3 regions of the Streptomyces sp. NPDC029044 genome follow, and region 3 is predicted to be linked to each of the others. Evidence: riboswitches for the same ligand, from Rfam matches in the RefSeq annotation. Region 3 holds a riboswitch; each other region holds the start of a gene.
What was found. Region 3 has a riboswitch for cobalamin ahead of AB0E85_RS23710 (hypothetical protein). Riboswitches for the same ligand answer to the same signal wherever they lie in the genome.

Region 1 (2,193 bases), on a different contig from region 3:
GAGCACGAAGGGGTCGGCGAGCGGGTTGCGCAGCAGCGACTGCATCACCGCCCCGCAGACGGCGAGTCCGGCCCCGCACACGGCCGCGAGCAGGGTGCGGGGCAGCCGCAGCTGCCAGACGATGCCGTCCCGGATCGGTGTCAGGTCCGAGCTGCCGAGGCCGACGCGGGCGGCCACGACGGACCACACGTCGGCGACGCGGATGTCGGCGGGACCGATGGTGATGGCCACGGCGAGGGAGGCGACGAGGGCGGCCGCCCCGGCCGCCCCCAGTGCGAGCCCGGTCCGCCGCCGGGGCCGGGCCGCGACACCCGGCACACTCCCGGCGGTCACTTCACCAGCCCGAACCGGCGCAGTCCGGCGGCCACCTGTTCCACGCCCTCTACGGTGCGGATGGTCGGGTTCATGGCCTGCCCGCTGAGCAGCACGTACCGCTTGTGCCGGACGGCGTCCATGTTCCGGGTGACCGGGTTGGACTCCAGGAAGGCGATCTTCCTGGCGGCCGACTCGGCGGTCTGCGACTTACGGGTCAGATCGCCGATGACGAGGACGTCGGGGTCGCGGTCGGCGACCGTCTCCCAGTTGATCTGGGGCCACTCCTCGTGCGTGTCGTCGAAGACGTTCTTCGCGCCGAGGGCCCGGGTGATGATGCCGGGCGCCCCGCAACAGCCCGCCATGTAGGGGGACTCGGAGTTCGCGAACCAGTACAGGAGGGTGACGTCGGAGGCGTCGGTACCGGCGGTGGCCTTCTTCACGCGCTGCCGGAGGGAGGCCACGAGCGCGTCGCCGCGCTTCTTCACCCCGAACACGGTCGCGAGGTCGCGTACCTCGCCGTAGACGGTGTCGATGCCCAGGGCCTTGTCGCGGGCGCCGTCGCCGCCGCCCGAGTTGTCCTTGCCGGCGCAGTCGGACGGGGAGACGTAGGTGGGGACGCCGAGCTTCTCGAACTGCTCGCGGGTGGCGACGCCGCCCTTGCCGAGGGTGGAGACGAAGGAGGCGGCGACGAAGTCGGGTTCGGTGTCCAGGACGCGTTCGAAGGAGGGGTTGTTGTCGGCGATGCGCGGCACCTCCGCTTCGTCCTTCTCCAGCCCCTTCATCACGGGGTCGGTCCAGGTGGCCGTGCCCGCGAGGCGGTCGGCGAGGCCCAGGGAGAGCAGGATCTCGGTGGTGCCCTGGTTGAGGGACACGGCGTGCCGCGGCGGGGCCGCCACCCGGACGTCGTGCCCGCAGTTGTTGAGGGTGACGGCGGCCTTGGCGTCGGTGGACGCGGTGCCGCCGCAGCCGGTCAGGAGCAGGGAGCCGGCCGCGAGCAGGGCGGCGGCACGGGCGGGTCGGGCGAGGGGCACGAAGAACCAGTCCTCAGGCGTCGAGGGCCCATTCGCGGGGCCCGGTCGTACGGTGCTCCCCCGCCGCACGCGGCCGCGGGGGCCGCCAGCAGGTCTTCGGACTCGGGTTCACCCGGATCGGGGCGCCTTCCCGGACGTCCGCGAGGAAGTCCAGTGGCCGAGGCCCCGCCCGTCCCCCTCACCGCTGCGCGTCAGTTCCGGATTCACACCGGATTCCCTGACCCACGTACATGGGTTCGACTGGCCTCGGCAAGCTATCACGGGACGTCCGGGAATCACCGCGCGTCCTGCGTCGTTGCCCGCAGAGCAGTGCAGTGCGTCCACGACTGACGAGGAGGCCGCCGGTGTACGGCGACGAGGCAACGGTCCGCAGGATCCTCACCGAGCTCGGCGACACCTGGGCCGTGGTCGGCCTGTCGTCGAACCGGCAGCGGGCGGCGTACGGCGTGGCAGCCGTGCTCCGGCGCTTCGGCAAGCGCGTCGTGCCGGTGCACCCGAAGGCGGAGACGGTGCACGGGGAGAAGGGGTACGCGAGCCTGGCGGACATCCCCTTCGACGTGGACGTCGTCGACGTGTTCGTGAACAGCGACCTCGCCGGAGCCGTCGCGGACGAGGCGGTCGCCAAGGGCGCGAAGGGCGTCTGGTTCCAACTGGGTGTCATCGACGAGGCGGCGTACGACCGGACCCGCGCGGCGGGCCTGGAGATGGTGATGGACCGCTGCCCGGCGATCGAGATCCCACGGCTGTCTCATCACCGCGTACAGGAATCCTGAAGCGTTCCCCACGAAATACCCGCACCCGGTCAAGGGTGCACAACTCGTCTTCTGCGGCCGGCCGGCCGATTCCT
Region 2 (2,193 bases), on a different contig from region 3:
GCGTCGCGCTCCCAGAACGACCAGTACCGGTAACCGGCGGCCTGGGCCTGGCCCGCGCCCGCGCCCAGCAGGAGCGAGGCCAGGAGGAGGAGAACGGCCCGGCGGATCACAGCTGCTGCTGCTTCTTGCGGCCGGTGAACAGGAACCCGATGCCGATGCCGGCGACCAGGCAGACGCCGACGTACCACCAGACCCCGAAGAAGTCCGAGCCGGAGTCCTCCTTCTCGTCCGAGGCCTTGGCCGCGGACTTCCCGGCGGCCTGCGGGGCCGGGCCCGTCGCGCCCAGCTGCTTGACGAGGTCCGCGCCGCCGAAGTCACGCGGGTTCGTGCCTGTCGCGTGGGCGGCGAAGATCAGCTGGGCGTAGGCGGCCGGACCGCTCTGCGCGGCCCAGGAAGCGGAGTTCTTCTCCAGCCACCGCACGGACTTCTCCGCCTGCGCGGTGTCCCCCTGCGCGGCGAGCGCGACGACCGCGTCGGCGGTGTTGCCGAAGTCGGGCTGGGGCTCGGCACCGGCCAGCGCGGACATGAGGTGGTTGCCGTCCTTGGCCAGGGCGGCGGTGAGGTAGCCCGCGCCGTTCGCCGCCGCCTGCTGCGGCGTCGCGGCCTTCTCGCAGGTGGCGTCGGACTTCTTGCCGGGCTCGACGACCATGCCCTTGCCCAGCGCGCCGAGCACACCGGCCGCTGTGGCGTCCGCGTTGGCGGCGAGCTCGCCCTTCTTGTCCGGCTGGAACGCGAAGGCGCCGTCACCGTCCCCGCCGCAGGGCAGGGCGAGCTTCAGCAGCGCGTCGTGGGGGGACTTGCCGTCCTTCTCGACCTGGTCCGGCTTCTCGCCCGCGGCGGCGAGCGCGCCGATGACGACCGACGTCGAGTTGGTGTCGCTGGCCCCGCCCGGCGAGTAGCCCCAGCCGCCGTCCTCGTTCTGGACGGACTTCAGCCAGCCGACGGCCTTGCGGGTGACGCCGTCGTGCCCGCCGAGCGCGGCCAAGGCCTGCACGGCGGCGGACGTGGCGTTGGTGTCGAGCATGGTCTTGGCGTCGCACGCGGTGGTGGGGTCGGGCCGGTAGGAGGCGAAGCCGCCGTCCGCGCACTGCTGGCGCACCAGCCACCGCACGGACTTCTCCGCCGGCTTCACCCCCGTGGTGTCCTGCGCGAGCAGCGCGAGCGACTGGCGCCAGACGCCGTCGAACTTCGGGTCCTTGTCGCCGTACAGGGCGGAGGGGAACGCCTGGGAGGGCGACGGGGACGGGTCGGCGGCGGCCGGGGTGGCGGCGCCGATCACGGCGACGGCGGCCAGGACCGCGGCGCTGCGGCGGACGTTCATGATCGGCGGGTGCCTCTCCCTGTGGGGGAGCCGGGCAGCACGGGACACCCCGGCGGCTCGGCTCCGTATACCTCGACGGTGCCGTGCCCGGCGGTCTGCCGGGCACGCGAGCCGGTCACGAACCGTACGGGGCGATCCGGCTCACCACCTCGGGCGGTGGTTCACGGTTGCGGGTCAGCGCCGGAATTGCACCGGCTTCCCCCCGTACGGTGTGATGACGACCCGCTTACTGTACCCGGACGTAGGAAACCGGCCGAGGGGGCCGGGTGGGGGCTTGGTCACGTGCGGGCGGGGACGGGCAGCGCGGCGGCTTGGCCCCATGCCGGGTGTGGGGAGGCCTGGTCCGGGGCCGGGCGGCGAAGGGGTTGGCGCTCTCGGCCCGGTGGGGGCGCCGCGGATGCGGGTAGCTTCGCTTCATGCCGATCACGCCGCCGCCGGGACAGCTGCTCGGATCCGGGCGCCGGGCCGATGTGTTCGAGATCGACGCGGCGTGGGTGCTGCGTCGGGAGCGTGAGGGCAGGGGTGACGCGGTGGCCGAGGGGGCCGTGATGGAGCACGTGCGCGCCCACGGTTATCCCGTTCCCCGGGTCCGGCCCTCCGGTTCGCGCACCGACCTGGTGATGGAGCGGCTCTCCGGCCCGACCATGCTCCAGGCCTGCCTCGCCGGCACCCTGGACGTGGCCGAGGCAGGGCGCATCCTCGCCAGGTTGCTGCGCGACCTGCACGCCGTCCCCGCCCTGCGCGCCACCGACCCGGCCGTCCGTGTCCTGCACCTGGACCTGCACCCGGAGAACGTGATCATCACCCCCGACGGTCCCCGCGTCATCGACTGGTCGGACGCGGAGGAGGGCGACCCGGGGCTGGACTGGGCG
Region 3 (2,193 bases):
CCGAGTAGATCTTCATCGACTCGAACCGGATCAGGACGACTCCGTCGGTGAGCCGGACCAGGTCGGGAACTTTGAGGGCGTCGGCGATGTGGGGGTGGATCACCCGTAGCCTCCTTGGGCGAAGGAACACTGGTGGCCGAGCGAGTGGAAGAACGCGGACAGCTCCGACTTGAGGTCGGCGTCGGGGCGGTGGGGGAAGAGGTAGCCGATCAGGCAGCCCGTGTGGGCGACGAAGACGCCGTCGGCGCCGAAGCGTTCGCGGTGGGCGAGCACGCTGTCGAACGACGCTTTGGGCAGCGCCCGCTGCGACAGCGCGGCACTGGTGGTGGTGGCCCGTGCGACGGCGGCCGGGTCGCCCGAGGCGAACCCCTTGAGCAGATCGGTCAGGCACCGCTCGTACTCCTCGCCGTGCCGCCGATAGTGATCCAGCAGCAAGTCAGTGACGGCGGTGGTGTCCACGGTCCCGGGCTCGGTGATGTACGCGGTGTGGAAGCCGATCTCCGTGCCCAGGTGCCGGACCACTCGGTGCCGGCCGCTGAGGTACAGCGCGAACTCGTCGAGGAAGACACTGTCGGCACGCTCGATCGCCGCCAGGACGCCCAGGACCAGGTCGGTGTCGTAGGGCAGCGCGAAAAGCCGGAACAGACAGCGCAGGGTCGCCACGACGTCGGCGGTCGAACTCGCCATCCCCACGCCCATTTCCAGGTCGGAGTGGGCGTCCCAGCGGCCCGGCGGCAGCGTGAGCCCGAAGTGCCGCAGGAAGAGCCGGGCCGCCGTCGCGGACTTCTTCCCCAGCGGCAGCGGGTTCGGCGGGCCGCCGCCCGGGGCGAAGTGGACCCAGGAGTGGCGGTCCACGGGAAAGGACACCACAGCGATGTCCGGATCGGGGCCCGCCCGCAGCGGGCCCTGGTACAGCTCGCCCAGGGTGCCGTGGCAGACGCCGGAGACGGTCGCGGCCATCCTCCTCCTCCTTGTCCCGAGCCCGGATGCGTGGGGAAGGAGGCGCGGCGCAGCGCAGGTGCAGCCGTCCGTACCGCCGACCCAGTCCTCGAGGTCACCGTGCACAACCCGCACGTCACGTACGGGCGCAGTGGCAGGTCTTCGGACTCGTGGGCTCGCCCTCCGGAAGATCCGGAGGGCACCTACCGGCCGTCGCTTCCCGGGCCCGGCTTGATCCGGGCCCAGTGCTGTTGACGGCTGTCGTTCCCACTCACCGCTGCGGGACAGTCCCGGATTCCCACCGGGTTCCCTCTTGCGTCGCGCCCCGGAAAGTCCGGTCGGACAGGAGGCGCGAACCGACTGCACGCATCAGCGTAGGGCGGGCCGAGCGCCTTCGGCAGAGGGCGTCTCGTCGGTTGTCCGAAAGCGGTCGGCCCCGGGCGGGCGTCGAGTCCGAGGTATTGAGTCCCTCCCCCCACCAGCACTGTGGCCGGATGTGGCCTCGGTACGACCTGGTCACCTCGGACACACTGGTTGCTCCGACCACACGTGCACACCGCCCGTCGGTGTCCCGCGCCCCGGAAGGCACAGGATGCTGCCAGAGACGACGCCGGAGGACGACGGCACGACCGCGCCGCCCGCCCGCGACAGGCGTCCGCCCGACCGCGTCGCCCTGCGTGCCGACCTGCGCGCCGCGCTGCCCGACGCGACCGCGGCGGTCGTGGTCACGGCGGCCGTCTTCGCGTTCTTCTGGGTGCGCATGGAGTCGGGCGACTCGGCGACCGTCGCGGTCATGCCGTTCATGGACGATGCCGGCACGTACTGGATGTACCTCCTCAGCCAGGCGTTCGGCTGGTCGGGACTGCTGTGGGCCTGGGGGACGGTCATGCTCGGCCTGCTGCTGTCGGGGCCGCGCCCCGCACGGCTGCCGGTCTCGCGGCAGGTCCTGGAGCGCTGGCACCGCACCACGAGCCTGACCACGATGGCCCTGATGTTCGCGCACGCGCTGATGTTCGCGGCCGAACTCGTCCGCTACGAGGCTCAGTTGGGGTGGGTCGAACGGCTGTGGGCGGGCTTCGCCGACACGTTCGTGCCTGGCTGGTACGACTCCGGCACCGGCCGCATCGCCATCCCCATCGGCCAGGGCGCCCTCTATCTGGCCGTTCCGCTCGGCCTGTTGTTCTACGTCCGGCACCGCATCGGGGCGAACACCTGGCGCCGACTGCACCGCTTCGTGATCGTCGTCTACGTGCT

Region 1: another riboswitch for cobalamin. It lies ahead of AB0E85_RS14940 (ABC transporter substrate-binding protein); the one in region 3 lies ahead of AB0E85_RS23710 (hypothetical protein).
Region 2: another riboswitch for cobalamin. It lies ahead of AB0E85_RS05115 (prenyltransferase/squalene oxidase repeat-containing protein); the one in region 3 lies ahead of AB0E85_RS23710 (hypothetical protein).

Annotation. Positions count from the first base shown of each region.
Region 1 covers NZ_JBEZWN010000014.1:56,601-58,793, forward strand. The annotation lists gene AB0E85_RS14935 (iron chelate uptake ABC transporter family permease subunit) at 1-273, opposite strand, end outside; gene AB0E85_RS14940 (ABC transporter substrate-binding protein) at 330-1,346, opposite strand; cobalamin riboswitch at 1,416-1,606, opposite strand; gene AB0E85_RS14945 (CoA-binding protein) at 1,691-2,119, shown strand.
Region 2 covers NZ_JBEZWN010000004.1:42,868-45,060, forward strand. The annotation lists gene AB0E85_RS05110 (SCO2322 family protein) at 1-110, opposite strand, end outside; gene AB0E85_RS05115 (prenyltransferase/squalene oxidase repeat-containing protein) at 107-1,321, opposite strand; cobalamin riboswitch at 1,431-1,566, opposite strand; gene AB0E85_RS05120 (phosphotransferase) at 1,738-2,193, shown strand, end outside.
Region 3 covers NZ_JBEZWN010000031.1:67,726-69,918, reverse strand. The annotation lists gene AB0E85_RS23715 (cysteine synthase family protein) at 1-103, opposite strand, end outside; gene AB0E85_RS23710 (hypothetical protein) at 100-960, opposite strand; cobalamin riboswitch at 1,075-1,315, opposite strand; gene AB0E85_RS23705 (ferric reductase-like transmembrane domain-containing protein) at 1,532-2,193, shown strand, end outside.